4 regions of the Spongiibacter taiwanensis genome follow, and region 4 is predicted to be linked to each of the others. Evidence: predicted binding sites of a transcription regulator. Region 4 holds the regulator's gene; each other region holds the start of a gene.
The links. Region 4 encodes sigma-54, which starts transcription at its own class of promoters, with help from an activator protein. Its sites were predicted from a motif close to TGGCACANNNNTTGCNNT; they were not measured.
Positions count from the first base shown of each region.

Region 1: a site for sigma-54 is predicted at 2,496-2,513, ahead of NCG89_RS06385 (NarK family nitrate/nitrite MFS transporter). Genes of this name have one in related genera too.
Region 2: a site for sigma-54 is predicted at 1,890-1,907, ahead of NCG89_RS00155 (CmpA/NrtA family ABC transporter substrate-binding protein). Genes of this name have one in related genera too.
Region 3: a site for sigma-54 is predicted at 1,768-1,785, ahead of NCG89_RS08310 (urease accessory protein UreD). Genes of this name have one in related genera too.

Region 1 is NZ_CP098455.1:1,367,994-1,372,169, forward strand. Features, by position in the region: gene NCG89_RS06380 (bifunctional protein-serine/threonine kinase/phosphatase) at 1-958, opposite strand, end outside; gene NCG89_RS06385 (NarK family nitrate/nitrite MFS transporter) at 987-2,459, opposite strand; gene nirB (nitrite reductase large subunit NirB) at 2,864-4,176, shown strand, end outside.
Region 2 is NZ_CP098455.1:36,029-40,204, reverse strand. Features, by position in the region: gene NCG89_RS00170 (glutamine--tRNA ligase/YqeY domain fusion protein) at 1-113, opposite strand, end outside; gene NCG89_RS00165 (peptidylprolyl isomerase) at 297-791, shown strand; gene NCG89_RS00160 (UDP-2,3-diacylglucosamine diphosphatase) at 791-1,513, shown strand; gene NCG89_RS00155 (CmpA/NrtA family ABC transporter substrate-binding protein) at 2,034-3,443, shown strand; gene NCG89_RS00150 (ABC transporter permease) at 3,494-4,176, shown strand, end outside.
Region 3 is NZ_CP098455.1:1,796,997-1,801,172, forward strand. Features, by position in the region: gene NCG89_RS08310 (urease accessory protein UreD) at 797-1,693, opposite strand; gene NCG89_RS08315 (accessory factor UbiK family protein) at 1,882-2,154, shown strand; gene NCG89_RS08320 (YifB family Mg chelatase-like AAA ATPase) at 2,231-3,718, shown strand; gene NCG89_RS08325 (hypothetical protein) at 3,953-4,176, opposite strand, start outside.
Region 4 is NZ_CP098455.1:1,267,214-1,271,389, forward strand. Features, by position in the region: gene lptC (LPS export ABC transporter periplasmic protein LptC) at 1-228, shown strand, start outside; gene lptA (lipopolysaccharide transport periplasmic protein LptA) at 215-784, shown strand; gene lptB (LPS export ABC transporter ATP-binding protein) at 784-1,509, shown strand; gene NCG89_RS05910 (RNA polymerase factor sigma-54) at 1,681-3,177, shown strand; gene hpf (ribosome hibernation-promoting factor, HPF/YfiA family) at 3,255-3,542, shown strand; gene NCG89_RS05920 (PTS sugar transporter subunit IIA) at 3,573-4,022, shown strand; gene rapZ (RNase adapter RapZ) at 4,040-4,176, shown strand, end outside.

The DNA.
Region 1 (4,176 bases), 100 kb from region 4:
TCTCCATGACAAAGCGTTCAAGATAGGCCGGATCGTCCTGGAAATTAGCCGAGGGGGTTTTCATCGCCAGCAGGTGACCGCTGGCGATGTCTTTGACTTTATAAATCTGGCTGCGGGCGCTGGCGTGAATCTCCGCGATCACCTCCAGGCCGTCCAGCCGGTCCCCAACGCTCAACTCCGGCGGAAATGGCAAGGCCGTCAGGCGCCGATATACCTCGTCTGCGTCCTCTCCCGGCAGCGCATCCAGCCGTAACAGCTGGCAACTGATATTGTCGTCGCTACCCGCCTCCAGCGCCGCATCGACCAATCGCGCACAGCAGGCATCCAGGTTATCGCCAGCCTGGCCCAATAGCCCGGCAATGGCGGTTGAACTGAGCACACCGTGCAGACCATCGGTGCTGAGTAGAAACAGGTCGCCCTGCTCCACATCAACGCTGCGATAATCGACTTCCAGACTGACATCCAGCCCCATGGCCCGGGTCAGATAACTCTGGTTTTCACCAATATGACGCGCATGATCACGACTCAGCGGCTCCAACACGCCGCCGCGAAAGCGGTAGATCCGACTATCACCCACATGAAACAGGTGGGCAGTGCGAGATTTGACAATGGCAATGCTCAAGGTGGAGATGTAGCCCTTTTCCGCCTTGGCAAAATGACTTCCTTGGCTGTACAACCAGCGATTCAGGGCTGAAATGACTTGATGAGCGGAGCGCTTGACCGACCAGGAATCCGGCGTGGAGAAGTAGTCCTGCAAAAACCCGCGAACGCAGGTTTCCGCCGCCTCTTTGCCCGCCTCTGCCGCAGAGACCCCATCAGCAATCACCGCGACCACCCCCTTGGTAATCACGGTGTGCCCTTCGGGAATCAGCATCCCGAGGCTGTCCTCATTGATGGGCTTGCGTCCGGCGGTGCTCAGTTGCGCCGCCGAACACCGTAACCCGGCATCCAGGTACATTACGCGCTCCCAGCCATTGGCAAAGGCCTTAGCTCACTTCCACCAGGGCGACACTGCCATCGTCGTTCAGCTCGGCGACATGGCCCTGGGGCTCTTCCAAAAATTGCACTGCAATAAAGACCACCCCGGCGCAGGCCGCAATCACCATAAAGAACTGGGAGGCATCCACAAAGGACAGCACAGTCAGAAAGATCACCGCACCAACATTACCATAGGCACCCGTCATGCCGGCGATCTGCCCAGTCATGCTGCGTTTCACCAGCGGCACAATGGCAAACACCGCACCTTCACCCGCCTGAACAAAGAACGAGCAGCACATGGTTGCGATCACCGCCAACCACACCGGCCAGCCCGCATCGACCTGGCTCAGCACCATATAGCCCACCGCCAGACCAGCAACCAAAATAGTAAGGGACTTGCGACGACCCACCTTATCGGACAGGTAACCACCGCCAGGGCGCGCCACCAGATTCATAAAGGCAAAGCCGGAAGCCAACAAGCCCGCTTTCACCGCACTCAACTCAAAGGTCTCCATAAAGAACAAGGGCAACATGGAGACCACCGCCAGCTCGGAGCCAAAAGTAACAAAGTACGACACATTCAAAATTGCGACCTGCTTGAATTTAAAGCGCTGCATCTCCGGCATCGGGATCCCTTTCAATACATCGCTGTTCACCCGCAAAATCTGGCTGACCTGAAACACAAACAGTGCACCCAGGCCCAGATAGATAATATTAGCGGCCACGCCGGTCAACAGACCCAGGTTGGATGGGGACAGCTTCCAGGTCAGCACCGCCAGCGCCAAATACATGGGCACGCACATGGCAATATAAAAGTAGAGGTCCCGCCGACTACTAACCACCAGCCCGCCCGACTTTTTCGGTTTGAAATAGGTAGACCCTTTAGGCGTATTGCGCGCCCGAGTGTAAAAGAACACCCCGTAGAGCGCCGCAATCACACCGGTGCTGGCAATGGCATAGCGCCAGCCGTCCTCACCGCCAAACATCAGCGCGACAGTGGGCAGCGTCATCGCTGCAGCCGCCGAGCCAAAGTTGCCCCAGCCACCATATACCCCCTCGGCCAGCCCAACTTGCTTGGCGGGGAACCACTCGCCCACCAAGCGAATGCCAATCACAAACCCGGCGCCAATGAAGCCCATAAAGAAGCGCATCATGGCGATCATTTCGTAGGAATTGGCAAAGGCAAAGCCGCAGCAGATACCGCCCCCAATCACCAACAAAGAACTAAAAACGATGCGGGGCCCCAGGCGATCGACCAGCATCCCGATAATCACCCGGGCCGGAATCGTCAGCGCAACGTTGAGAATCATCAGGGCTTTAACTTGCTGACCGGTGAGATCGAAGGCCTCTTTGATCGCAGCCAGCATGGGCGCATGGTTGAACCACACCACAAAGGTAAGAAAGAAGGCGAACCAGCTCAGGTGCAGCAGGCGGATTTTATCCTGCTTAATATCCAGCAGGTTCAGATTAGACGATGACATGAAAACTCCGAAAACAGATAAAGCGACGCAGACCCCGGAGCAATTGCTGTGCCAGCAAGCATGAAAACCGCCTCAAAACAAACGTATCTATTTGTTTTCTATGAATTAAATAAAAATAACGCACCATTATGAGTCATTTCAGGGCGGCCATTCCATTCCTCAGCGCCCCAGAAGAGCACCAAAATAAATCATTGCGCCCCATCATTTCGCAAATATTCCATTTTGGCGCACCTTATAAATGCCCCAAAATATGGCAATTTAATTTTTTTAACTTATATTTCAATAGCTTAAATATAAAAATCAGTCATGGCATAGGTATTGCTTTCCCATTCATCAGCGAATCCCTGAATGAATTACCTCGTCGGGCAACCTTCCCCGACGAACAGAAGTAAAGGACCACCACCATGACAAACCCCACACGCCTGCTGGTTATCGGCAACGGCCCGGTCGGCCACCAATTTCTTGAATCCCTCGTCGACAGCGGCAAGGCCGGGGAATTTGCCATCACGGTAATTGGTGAAGAGCCCCGCCCGGCCTACGATCGCGTCCATCTCACCGCCTGGTTTGAAACCCGCAAAGCCGAATCCCTCAATATGGTGAAGGAGGGCTTTTACGAGGCCAACCACATTACCGTGAAAAATGGCGAAAAGGCGGTGGCCATCGATCGGGCGAACAAAATCGTCAGCACCGACCAAGGCGAGCAATACCCGTACGACATTATGGTGCTCTCCACCGGCTCGTTCCCCTTCGTCCCTCCGGTACCGGGCCACGACCGGCAAAACTGTTTCGTTTACCGAACTATAGAAGATCTGGAAGCAATCACCGCTGCCTCTGCCAACGCCAAAGTGGGCACCGTGGTCGGTGGCGGTCTGCTCGGCCTCGAGGCCGCCAAGGCAATTAAAGACCTGGGCCTGCAAACCCATGTGGTGGAGTTTGCCCCCCGCCTGATGGCGGTACAGGTTGACGACGGCGGCGGTGCCCTGCTGCGCCGCAAAATCGAAGACCTGGGTGTAACCGTCCACACCCAGAAAAACACCCAGAACATTTCCGACGGTGAAAGCTGCGTTCACAAAATGAACTTTGCCGATGGCAGCGAGCTGGAGACCGACATCCTGGTCTTCTCCGCCGGTATTCGCCCGCAAGACGCTCTGGCCCGCCAGAGCGAACTGGAGATCGGCGAGCGCGGCGGCATTGTCATCAACGACTACTGCCAGACCTCAGACCCCAGCATTTACGCCATTGGCGAGTGTGCCCTCTGGGGCGGTCGCATTTACGGTCTGATTGCTCCCGGCTGGGATATGGCCCGGGCCGCCGCCGACCACGTGATTGGCAGCGTACAAGGCCTGGCCTTTACCGGCGCCGACATGAGCACCAAACTGAAATTGATGGGTGTGGACGTAGCCTCCATTGGCGACGCCCACGCCAACACTCCCGGCGCCAAGTGCTACACCTTCATTGACGAGCAGGCCGAGGTTTACAAAAAGATCGTGGTCAGCGAAACCGGCGAACACCTGCTGGGCGCCGTCTTGGTGGGCGACGCCGAAGACTATGGCAACCTGCTCCAATTTGCCCTGAACAAAATCACCCTGCCCAAGCACCCCGAGGCAATGATTCTGCCCCAGCTCGACGGCAGCGCCAGCGTTGGCCTGGGCGTGGACGCCCTGCCCGACACCGCCACCATCTGTAGCTGTAATAACGTTAGCAAAGGCCAGATTTG
Region 2 (4,176 bases), 1.2 Mb from region 4:
GGCTCCGGCGGAAACCGCGTTATCAGCGCCCCCTCGGCCAGACGGCCCTGGGCAATGTCTTCCTTCACCAGGTTGCGCAGGAAATTATTGCCGCTTACGTCTTTTTCACTCATCAAGAAATTCCAAACCACCCCGGATACACGGGGAAATCGAACAACAGCAAGGCGAAGAGCGTCAGCGCGGCGCGCCGGTGTTGGCAGCCTGACTGGCACCAACTCAAAGCCAATTTCGCCGCCGGACCAAAAACCGCGTATTATACCGGCTTTGAATTCCAGTTATAAGCGAGATCAAAGTAAATGGTTATCTTTAAAACAAATTTTGGCGACATCAAGATTGAATTGGACTTTGAGAATGCGCCGAAAACCGCCGAAAACTTCAAGCAGTATGTTATCGACGGCCACTACGATGGCACCATTTTCCACCGCGTCATCAACGGCTTTATGATCCAGGGCGGCGGCTTCGAACCCGGCATGAAGCAGAAAGATACCCGTGACCCCATCGAAAACGAGGCAGATAACGGCCTGAAAAATGAGGTCGGCACCCTGGCAATGGCTCGCACCATGGACCCCCACTCCGCCAGCGCCCAGTTCTTTATCAACGTCAAAAACAACGATTTTCTCAACCACAGCGGCAAGACCATGCAGGGTTGGGGTTATGCGGTTTTCGGCAAAGTGTCCGAGGGCATGGACGTAGTCGAGAAGATCAAAGCCGTGCGCACCACCAGCAAGGCGGGACACCAGGACGTCCCGGCTGAAGACGTGATTATCGAGAAAGCCAGCTGGGAAAGCTGATGCTTCGGCTGTTCATCTCAGACCTGCATCTTGAAGAAGCGCGCCCGGATATTCTCCGGGCGTTTTTTCAATTTCTTCAGGACGACGCCGCCACGGCCGACGAGTTATACATTCTCGGCGACTTCTTTGAAGTGTGGATAGGCGATGACGACCTGCGCCCTTTGGCTGTAGACGTAGCAGAAAAACTGAAAACCTGCGCCGCCGCCGGCACCGACATATTTATCATGCAAGGCAACCGGGACTTCTTGCTGGGCGAGGCGTTCTGCCAGCGCGCCGACGCAACGCTACTTAATGACCCCAGCGTTATCACCCTTGCTGGCGCGCCCTGCTTACTGATGCACGGCGACAGCCTGTGCACTCGGGACGAAAACTATATGACCTTTCGCCGGGAGTCACGCTCCAGCGCCTGGCAGAACAAAGTGCTCAGCCTGCCCCTGGAGGAGCGCCGCGCCCTGGCCCGGCAACTGAGAATGGCCAGCACCGAGGCCAACAGCAACAAAGCCGAGGACATTATGGATGTCACTCCGGCAGAAGTCGTCCGAGAACTGAAAGCGCACCAATGTCTGCGCCTCATTCACGGCCACACCCACCGCCCTGCCCGCCACACTCTCAGCGTCGACGACCAACCAGCAGAGCGGATTGTTTTGGGCGACTGGGATTCGGCAATCTGGTGGCTTCGGGCCGACGATCACGAACTTTCCCTGCTCAACCGGCCTCTTTAGGCTCCCAGCGAAGGCCGATCAGGCCTCGTGCGATCCGCCCAACACCCCCCTTCTCTGCCAGCTCCCGCCCCGGCGCTGCTCACCGGCCTTGGCCTGCCCCAGCCTAACCACCCGCTTTAACGATATTCGCGGTTACCTAAAGGGACCCGGTTTTGGGCGCGCGCACCCTATCTGCGCAATTTTGGAATTCCCAACAAAAATCCATTTGAATAAAAACGAACCGATAAGATGCACTTTTGGTGCACCATTAAAAAGCACCTCGCCTCGCGGCACCCCCCTCGACACCCATCCACAAGCACCACCAAAGAGCACAACAGTTAGCAAACCACATTCGATTTAATCTCTAACATTTTGTTTTAAAACATTTCAAATCTTGTGGCATAGCAATTGCTAAATCCGGTACAGAGCGTTCTGAAGCAACTTCGCCCGGCGTCCCCTCGCCGACCACTGAGAGATTGCGGCCTCCGCCACCGGCGCTGATCACCCGGAGCTGGCCGACCCTAGAACTGGAGTTTTGAACATGTCCTGGTACAAACGCCTGACAAAAGCGTCACCGGTTAAAACAAAGTCAACGTCGCGCCATTTAGTGAAAGTTGCCCTCAGCGCGCTGGCCATTGGCGTCAGCGGTGCCAGCCTGGCAGCAGAGCCCGAGAAAGAGGAGCTGAAATTCGGCTTTATCAAACTCACCGACATGGCCCCTTTGGCTATTGCCTACGAAAAGCAATTCTTTGAAGACGAGGGTTTGTACGTCACCCTCGAGGCCCAGGCAAACTGGAAAGTGCTGCTCGACCGGGTGATCGACGGCCAGCTGGACGGCGCCCATATGCTTGCCGGTCAGCCGCTGGGCGCCACCATTGGTTTCGGCACCCAGGCCCACATCATCACCGCCTTCAGCATGGACTTGAACGGCAATGGCATCACCGTTTCCAACGAGGTGTGGGAACAGATGAAGCCCGGCATCCCCAAGCAGGCTGACGGCAAACCGGTACACCCGATCAAAGCCGACTACCTCAAGCCCGTCGTGGAAAAATACAAAGCCCAGGGCAAGCCCTTCAACATGGGCATGGTATTTCCGGTCTCCACCCACAACTATGAACTGCGCTACTGGCTCGCCGCTGGCGGTATCCACCCCGGCTACTACGCGCCGCTAAAAGGCGATATCAGCGGCCAGATCGACGCCGACGCGCTGCTGTCAGTGACCCCACCACCGCAAATGCCAGCCACGCTGGAAGCCGGCACTATCTACGGTTATTGCGTGGGAGAACCCTGGAACCAGCAAGCCGTATTCAAAGGGATCGGCGTACCGGTCATCACGGACTACGAGATCTGGAAAGACAACCCGGAGAAGGTATTCGGCGTCAGCAAGGAATGGGCAGACAAGTACCCCCAAACCCACATTGCTGTAGTCAAAGCGATGATTCGCGCAGCCAAATGGCTGGATGACAACAACAATGCCAATCGCCCCGAGGCAGTAAAAATCCTGAGTCAGTCCAACTATGTGGGCGCCGACTACGAGGTTATTGCCAACTCCATGACCGGCACCTTCGAGTATGAGAAAGGCGACAAGCGCGAAGTACCCGACTTTAACGTGTTCTTCCGCTACAACGCGACCTACCCCTACTACTCCGACGCCGTCTGGTACCTGACCCAAATGCGCCGCTGGGGCCAGATCCCCGAGCACAAGCCGGACAGCTGGTACATGGATATCGCCAAGAAGGTTTACCGCCCCGACATTTACGCCGCAGCCGCCAAAGAGCTGATTGCTGAAGGCAAAATGGCAGCCAGCGACTTCCCTGATTTCGCCAAAGAGACTGGCTTCAAGCCACCGCAAACCGAGTTTATCGACAACATCACCTATGACGGCAGCAAGCCGAACGAGTACCTGTCGAAGTTTGCGATTGGCCTGAAACCTGCAGACACACTGAAGTAAGTACCACGCGATGCCCGGTCTAGCGGCCGGGCATCGCCCTGGAGACAGTCATGTTTAAACAAAATACCATGCGCTACCTCAGCCTGGCCGGCTTTAGCTGGATGATTCCGGTGTTCAAACTCGCCACCGGCGAGAATCCCCGGGAACAGGGCCAGGAAATCTTGCGCCAAATTGGCCTGCCCGTGCTGGCGGTGCTGATTTTTCTTGCCATCTGGTCGACCCTAGCCGCCCGGGTAGATACCAGTCTGGGCACTTTTCCCGGCCCCGCTGCAGTTTACAGCGCGGCACAGGGCCTGGTGGCAGAACACAAGGCCGAACGCGAAAAGGCCGATGCCTTCTACCAACGCCAGGTGGAACGCAATGAAAAGAAACTCGCCAAAAACCCAGACGCTGAAGTCAAAATCCGGGAATACACCGGCAAGGCGACCTTTATCGATCAGATTTTCACCAGCCTGAAAACCGTCTTTACCGGCTTTGTTGTAGCCTCCCTCATCGCTATTCCGATTGGCGTCGCCTGCGGCCTGAGCCCCCTGCTGAACGCCGCCATCGCCCCGCTGATTCAGATTTTCAAGCCGGTGTCGCCGCTGGCCTGGCTGCCCTTGGTGACGATGGTCGTCAGTGCGGTCTACGTGAGCGATGACCCGCTGTTTGCCAAATCCTTTGTCAACTCTGCCATTACCGTCACCCTGTGCTGCATGTGGCCGACCCTGATCAACACTGCCGTTGGCGTGGC
Region 3 (4,176 bases), 530 kb from region 4:
GCTAGACGCTAGACGCTAGACGCTAGACGCTAGACGCTAGACGCTAGACGCTAGACGCTAGACGCTAGACGCTAGACGCTAGACGCTAGACGCTAGACGCTAGACGCTAGACGCTAGACGCTAGACGCTAGACGCTAGACGCTAGACGCTAGACGCTAGACGCTAGACGCTAGACGCTAGACGCTAGACGCTAGACGCTAGACGCTAGACGCTAGACGCTAGACGAGCATGATTTGGCACCGGCGCATGTCAAGCATTTAGCGCACTTTTTTTATTTCAACGCCAATCTCTATTCATCGCCACCCCGGCCCCGAGCCGGGGTTCAGTTGCTCTCGTGTTCAAACCCCGCTGGATTCCGGATCGCAAAAGGCGCGTCCGGAATGACGGATGCTCGGAATCCTCCGGAGGTGCCGCGTCGGACACCCGACGTCAGACCCACTCCGATCTTCGTCGCCCCGGCCTCCGAGCCGGGGCCCAGCTGCTCCCATGTTCAAATCCCGCTGGATTCCGGATCGCAAACAGCGCGTCCGGAATGACAGATGCTTGGAATCCTCCAGAGGCGCCGCGTCGGACATCCGACGTCAGACCCACTCCGCGCTTCGTCGCCCCGCCCCCCGAGCCGGGGCCCAGTTGCTCCTGTGTTCAAACCCCACTGTATTCCGGATCGCAAAAGGCGCGTCCGGAATGACGAGTTCTTTCCAATGCGCCTATTACTGCACCCAACGCCCGAGCTCTCAGCGGCGAAGCCGCAAGTCTTAGCCTCTTCCGTCTCCCGTCAAGCGTCTCCCGACCACCTTCAAGTATTCCAAATCCGCGGCCGACAGGCCGGGCGACCATTCAACAAGGGCCGCAGCTTCTCCCACAAATAGGTAAACCCACGCCGGCAGTGCTCCGGCGAATTCCCCAGGTAGCGCGCCATAAACAGATCCCGCCGTTGGGACAGCCCCCACTCCGCCTGACATTGATCATAGTAAGGCTGAGCAGCGAGGCCATCGCGCAATTCATCCAGCAACGCCCGATCTGCGGTGAGCGTGGCAAACAGACTGCCACTTACCCAGCGGCCCGCCATTCCCCAGGGCCCATCAAGTAGGGCACTGCCACCCTGCCACAGGGTGCGCTCGCTCAGCAGCGGCCGCCCCTCTTTTAGAATAGTAAATCGCTGTAAGCAGCGCCCTTCGTCAAATGACTCACCGCTTGCACGGCGGCCAAGCACCACAATATCCCAAGCCAATAGTTGTGCCCCGGCGGCCAAGTGGAACTCATTACGAAGCTCAGCTTCGGCACCGTCAAAAATAATCGTCTCCTGGGGCAGCCACTCCAGACAGGCATCCTCTTCAACTCGGGCGCAAATACCTTGCAACTGGGGAGTCTTCTGGCGATCACTCCTGTAGGCCTTGCCCGCCGACGGGGTGGTCACCAGCGCTGAACTACCCGCCTCAAGGGCCAGGTCCACCTGCAGTTCATCACCGGGCACCATCCCACCCGGCGGATGCAGTAGATATAAATGACAGAGATCACCCTCTGGATAAAAAGGCCGCTGAATACGCAGCGGCCCCTTATGCAGTACATGGTACACATCCGTGCGCAGCGGTCCGCGACGCAAGCCTAATTCAATGGCCGCATGCCAGGACGGCGCCGTCGCACTTTGCCCGGCAATGTCGGCGCTCATACTGATTTGATTGGGGGCGTTCAAACAAAATCCTTATTTTTCATTGTGCTAGGGCGAGACAACCACCTTGCCACCCCCACCTCAATTGCCCCAAAACCAGAGCAATATCCATACCATCGATGAGCCAGTGTGACGGCAATGAGCATACAACAGTAAAGCCGGGCGCGCTTTTGCGCTACACTTCACCTCACAGTGCAAACCCAGATGAGTTTATGAATAAGCCCGATTTTTTCAGCCAAATTGCCGACACCGCCAACCGCCTGATGAAAGAAGGCCCGGCGATACAGCAAGACATTGAAGAGAAGCTGCAAGCCCTGGTGCAGGCCCGTCTGCGCAAGATGGATCTGGTTTCCCGGGAGGAATTTGACGCCCAGGTTGCTGTGCTCAATCGCACCCGGGCCAAACTGCAGGATATGGAGAAGCAACTGGCCGAACTCAGCGCGCAGCTGGATACCCCGGAGCCGAGCTCACCCGACAAGCCGTAAAATGCCATGCCGGTCTGGGCGATTTGGCAGCCCGGGCCAGCCAAACCGAACACGCGCAGCGCTCAAGGATGAGTCTATGCCACTTGCCACCGTTTTCAGCCGAGCCAAGCTCGGCGTTCAAGCCCCGTTAGTCACGGTCGAGGTGCACCTCTCCAGCGGCCTACCCGCCTTTAATATAGTCGGACTGCCAGAGGCAACCGTGCGAGAAGCCAGAGACCGAGTTCGCTCTGCGCTGATCAATTCGCGCTTCGAATTTCCCGTCAGCCGCATTACCGTCAACCTCGCCCCGGCCGACCTACCCAAGGAAGGCGGACGTTTCGATTTACCCATCGCCATCGGCATTTTGGTGGCCTCGGGGCAATTGCCTCTCAACAGCATCGATGGCTACGAATTTCTCGGCGAGCTGGGGCTCGGTGGTGAGCTGCGCCCGGTGGATGCCGCCCTCCCCGCCGCTGTAGCCTGCGCCGCTGAAGATAAAGTGCTCGTGGTCCCTGCCGGCAACCAGGGGCTGGCGGCCATTATCGACGCATCCGATCTGCGCGAAGCCCCCTCGCTATTGGCCGTAGTGGCCCATATGGCCGGACAAACCGCACTGCCGTTCGGCTCTGAATTAACCCCCGACGGCGAGGTGATGGCGGCAGCGTATCCCGACCTTGCCGATGTCCGCGGCCAGGAATCCGCAAAGCGCGCTCTGGAAATCGCTGCCGCTGGCGGCCATAGCCTGCTGATGAGCGGCCCACCCGGCACAGGCAAAACCCTGCTCGCCAACCGCCTGCCCGGCATCCTGCCGCCCCTCAATGCCGAGGAGCAGCGCGACATTGCCATCGTGCAATCGGTGGCCGGCAAACCACTGCAATTGCGGCGGCCCTTTCGGGCACCCCACCACACCGCCTCGGCGGTCGCGCTGGTGGGCGGTGGCAGCCAGCCCAAGCCAGGGGAAATTTCGCTGGCTCATCACGGGATTTTATTTTTAGATGAAGTCGTTGAGTACCCGCGCAAAGTGCTGGAAGTGTTGCGCGAGCCCCTTGAGTCGGGCGAGGTAACGATCTCCCGGGCCAGCCAGCAGCTCACCTTTCCCGCCCGCTTCCAATTGATCGCTGCCATGAACCCCTGTCCCTGCGGCTTTGATGGGGACCCCACCCGGGAATGCCGCTGCACCCCGGACCAGATTCAGCGCTATCGTCAGCGCCTGTCCGGGCCGCTGCTGGACAGAATCGACCTGCGCTTAACCGTTCCCCGGCTGCCGCCGGGGATTTTGCAATCCAGCACCCCGGGAGAATCCAGCGCAACGGTCAGAGAACGGGTCTGCCGGGCGCGATGCAAACAGCTAGCCCGAGGGCCGCGCTGCAATGCCCAGCTCGAAGCCGCCGAAGTGAGTGACCACTGTCACCTGGGTGTTAATGAGAAAAACTTCATGATTCAGGCTGAACAGAAACTCGATCTGAGTGCCCGGGCACACCATCGGATTATCAAAGTGGCCCGCACCATTGCCGATCTTGCAGACAGCGACCGTATCGCGCTAGTCCACTTACAGGAGGCCATTGCTTACCGGGGAGATTTCTAGCTTAGGGAGTTTGATCGCCCCAGATGAGCCAGATCTGGTTCCGCGAGCGCGGCGCATACATTAGGCCAGAAACAATCCAGCCTGAGACTTTTTAAATGCAGCCCGGCGGAGCATTTAGCATCATTTGCGCCAGGCGTATTTCGATCAGCAAGCAACCCCTGCACGAAAACCACATGCAACAGCGCCAGCCCTGGGGCTGGCGCACGTGAGCCGTCAGTTGTCGGCACCCGTTGGTTACTGAGCGAGGGGTAGCAAGGTACCTTCGGTGAACTCATTCCCTGCGTCACCCTGGCCATCAGGCGTGGATACACTGATTAGCACAGCGCCTTCACTACCAAGAACCTTTACCAGGTCCCACAAGTAATGATCCTCGGAGGCATCGTTCTCCATAAAACTCAGAGTGCCAGCATCATTAATTGACCAGCTGATGCTGTTGACATCATTGCCGTCAAAGTCAT
Region 4 (4,176 bases):
CACCTGCAGCTCAACCAGGATGTGGTCGTGCGCGAATTGATCAGACAAGCTGAAATAAGAACCAACGTGTTGAAAATCGACCTGCAAGAAAGTGAAGTCAGCACCGACCAAGCCCTCACACTGCTCCTGCCCAACGGCACCACAAAAGCCACCGGCATGTACGCGTCGCTGCGAGAAGAGCGGGTAGAACTCCTTGATAACGTCAGGGGGCATTATGCGCCCCGCTAAACTGTTGGCCGCCGCGATAGCCATGTCGACGCTCAACGTTGCGCCCCTGCACGCCTTGCCCGATGACCGCAATCAGGCCATCAATCTCAGCTCAGATCGCGCCACCTATGAAAACAATCAGGGCATCTACAGTGGCAACGTGAAGATGTCCCAGGGCACCCTGAAAATTCAGGCCGACAAACTCACCATTGTCGAGAGTGATCGCAAAGTCGAAAAAGTGATCGCTCAGGGCAACCCGGCCAAATTCGAACAACAACCCAGAGCCGGTGAAGGCGTAGTGGTTGCCAGCGCCGGCACCATTGAATACCGCCTGGCCGACGAGGAAATTCTGCTTCAGCAAAATGCCAGCATCACCCATCAGGGCTCAAAAATCAGCGGTGATCGAGTGGTGTATAGCGGCAAAAAACAAACCGTTGTCGCCGACGGAGGCAGTGCCGCAGAAAACGGCCGGGTGAGAATGACCCTGCAACCCCAGAGCAATGGCGAGGTCAACTCCCAGGGTGGCAAACAAAACACCCCGGTCAATGACGACAACGACGGAGAGACTTCGCCCTAATGCCGGTTCTGAACGCGCACAACCTCGCCAAGGCCTATAAAGGGCGGCAGATTATTCGGGACGTCTCGCTGAGCATCCGCAGCGGCGAAATTGTCGGCTTGCTGGGTCCCAATGGCGCGGGCAAAACCACCTGCTTTTACATGATTGTCGGGATTGTGAACGCCGACCGTGGTCGTATAACGTTGGACGATCGCGACCTTACTCCCATGTCCGTCCATGGCCGGGCCCAATGTGGCGTAGGCTACCTGCCTCAGGAAGCGTCGATTTTTCGCAAATTGAGCGTCGCCGACAACATCATGGCAATTCTCGAAACACGCAAAGACCTGAATCGCAGCCAGCGCAAGGAAAAACTCGAAGCGCTGCTGCAGGAATTTCACATCACCCATATCCGCAAATCCAAGGGCATGACCCTGTCTGGCGGTGAACGTCGCCGGGTCGAGATCGCCCGGGCCCTGGCCACCGAGCCCAGCTTCATCCTGCTCGACGAACCCTTTGCCGGAGTTGACCCCATTTCCGTCAACGATATCCAGCAAATCATCCGTCACCTGCAGGCCCGGGGTATCGGCGTGCTGATCACCGATCACAACGTCCGGGAAACCCTGCACATCTGCGAAAAAGCCTACATTGTCGGTGAAGGCAGAATCGTCGCCGAAGGCGATGCGAACACCGTGCTAAATAGCGAGATCGTCCGGGAAATTTACCTAGGCGACAAATTTACACTTTAATTTCTGCCAGATTTTTGATTCGGCACAGCTATTGCAGGGATCGAGAGAGGCGTCTACACTCAAGTTGGACATTCGAGGGCACTGCCCGTCGTAGAATGCTTGGGCATCCCGCCCTCTGGTAGAGCACAATGTGCTCGCGTTACCTTCTTAATGTTGTAGAAGCCACTGCTTATGAAACAATCGCTCCAGCTCAAGGTTGGCCAGCAGCTGACCATGACCCCGCAGCTGCAACAGGCGATTCGTTTACTTCAACTTTCCACCCTCGATCTTCAGCAAGAAATTCAGTCGGCTCTGGATTCCAATCCACTACTGGAAATCGGCGAGGATGACACCCCAGAAGGCGAACCCGCCCAGCAGAACACCCCCGCCGCGGCGCCAGAATCCACCACCGCTGAACGCAGCCAGACAGAAGAGACTAAAGAAACCTCCGCCAGCAGCGACGACAGCTGGGCCGAGCGCAGCGAAATCCCGGAAGATCTGCCCGTCGACAGCCAGTGGGATGATGTTTACCAAAGCAGCGGCAGCGCCTCCCTCGGGCCAGCCGACGACAGCGAGTTCAGCAATGACTTTCGCCAGGGTAGCTCCGACTCCCTGCAGGACCACTTGCGCTGGCAGCTGAACCTCAGCCGTCTCTCTGATATCGATCAGTTGATCGCCGATGCTATTGTTGATGCCATCGACGAGAAGGGCCGGCTCACCGTGTCGGTGGAGGATCTGGTCGAGAGCTTCGACAATGAAGATATTGAAGCCGAAGAAGTACAGGCGGTATTACGCCTTATCCAGAATTTTGATCCCCCTGGGGTCGGCGGCCGCGACCTCCAGGAATGCCTGCTGATCCAGCTGCGCCAGTTGCCCCCGGAAACGCCCTGGCGGGAGGAAGCGCTGCTAGTGGTCGGCCAGTACATGGCCCAATTGGGCAACCGGGATTACAACCAGATCATGCGCCGCTGTCGCATCAAGGAAGATCAGCTCAAGGAAATCCTCAAGCTGATCCAGTCGCTGAACCCCACTCCTGGCGACGCCATCGGTGGCAGCGAAACGGAATATGTGGTCCCGGATGTGTTCGTCAGCAAAAAGGAAGGCCGCTGGCTGGTGGAGCTGAACCCGGACATCGCCCCCAAAATCCAGATCAACTCCCATTACGCGGCGCTGGCACGGCAAAGTAGCAACAGCAACGACAACGACTACATTCGCGACAATCTGCAGGAGGCTCGCTGGTTCATCAAAAGCCTGCAAAGTCGCAACGAAACACTGATGAAAGTGGCCAGCAAGATTGTTGAATACCAGCGGGGATTTCTAGAATATGGTGAGGAGGCAATGAAGCCTCTCGTTCTGCACGATATCGCCGAGGCCGTAGGCATGCACGAATCCACCATTTCCCGGGTCACCACCCAAAAATACATGCACACCCCCCGCGGCATTTTCGAACTGAAGTTCTTTTTCTCCAGCCATGTGTCCACCGACACCGGCGGGGAATGCTCATCCACCGCCATTCGGGCGCTCATCAAGAAATTGGTTGCGGCCGAAAATCCCAGAAAGCCCCTCAGCGACAGCAAAATTACCGAACTGCTGGCTGACCAGGGCATTCAAGTGGCCCGGCGAACCATTGCGAAATATCGGGAATCACTGGTCATTCCGCCCTCAAACGAGCGGAAGCGGCTGGTATAGTGGCCGCGACTCAGGTCGCGACCGTCACTTGCGCGCCGGGAGGCGCTGATTGCTTACAGCGATGAAGGAGCAAAAATATGCAGATAACTGTTAGTGGTCATCACGTAGAAGTTACCCCCGCTCTCCGCGACTACGTTAACAACAAGCTTTCCAAGCTGCAGCGACATTTCGACAACATTACCAATACCGACGTCACCCTGACGGTCGAAAAGTTAATCCAGAAGGCAGAAGCCACTGTCCATGTTGCCGGCGCAGATCTGTTCGCCACCTGCGAGTCACAGGATATGTACGCCGCCATCGACAGTCTCACCGACAAGCTCGATCGGCAACTCATCAAACACAAGGAAAAGCACCTGGCTCGCTAGCGCCAGCTTTGCTACCAGATTGCGATAACCATGAACCTAGACTCCATCCTCAGCCAAGGACGTACCCATTGTGGTACGTCCGTTAACAGCAAAAAACGCCTCCTTGAACAAGTTGCCAAGTTCATCAGCGAGGACGATCACAACTACGATCCCGACGAGCTGTTCAATGACCTGCTTGCCCGGGAGCGCCTTGGCAGCACCGGCATCGGCCACGGGGTGGCCATTCCCCATTGCCGCAGCAGCCGCTGTGAAAGTATTACCGGCCTGTTGGTACGCCTTGAAAAGGCCATCGAATTTGAATCCATTGACGATCAACCGGTCGACCTGGTGTTTGCCCTGATCGTACCGGCAGAGGCCCACGACGAGCACGTTAAAGTGCTGGGTGCCCTCGCCTCCGCCTTCAACGAAGAGAGTTTTCGTCGCAGCCTGCGCCAGGCAGAAGACGCTGCCGCCCTTTTTAAGGCAGCTATCGCTCACTGACCCAAGGGCGCCAGCCTATGCAACTGACCATCATTAGCGGCCGCTCCGGATCGGGCAAAAGTACCGCACTGCACCAGCTGGAAGACGAAGGCTTTTACGCCATCGACAATCTTCCCATTGCGCTGTTGCCCGAGCTGGTCAGAGAACTGTCCCA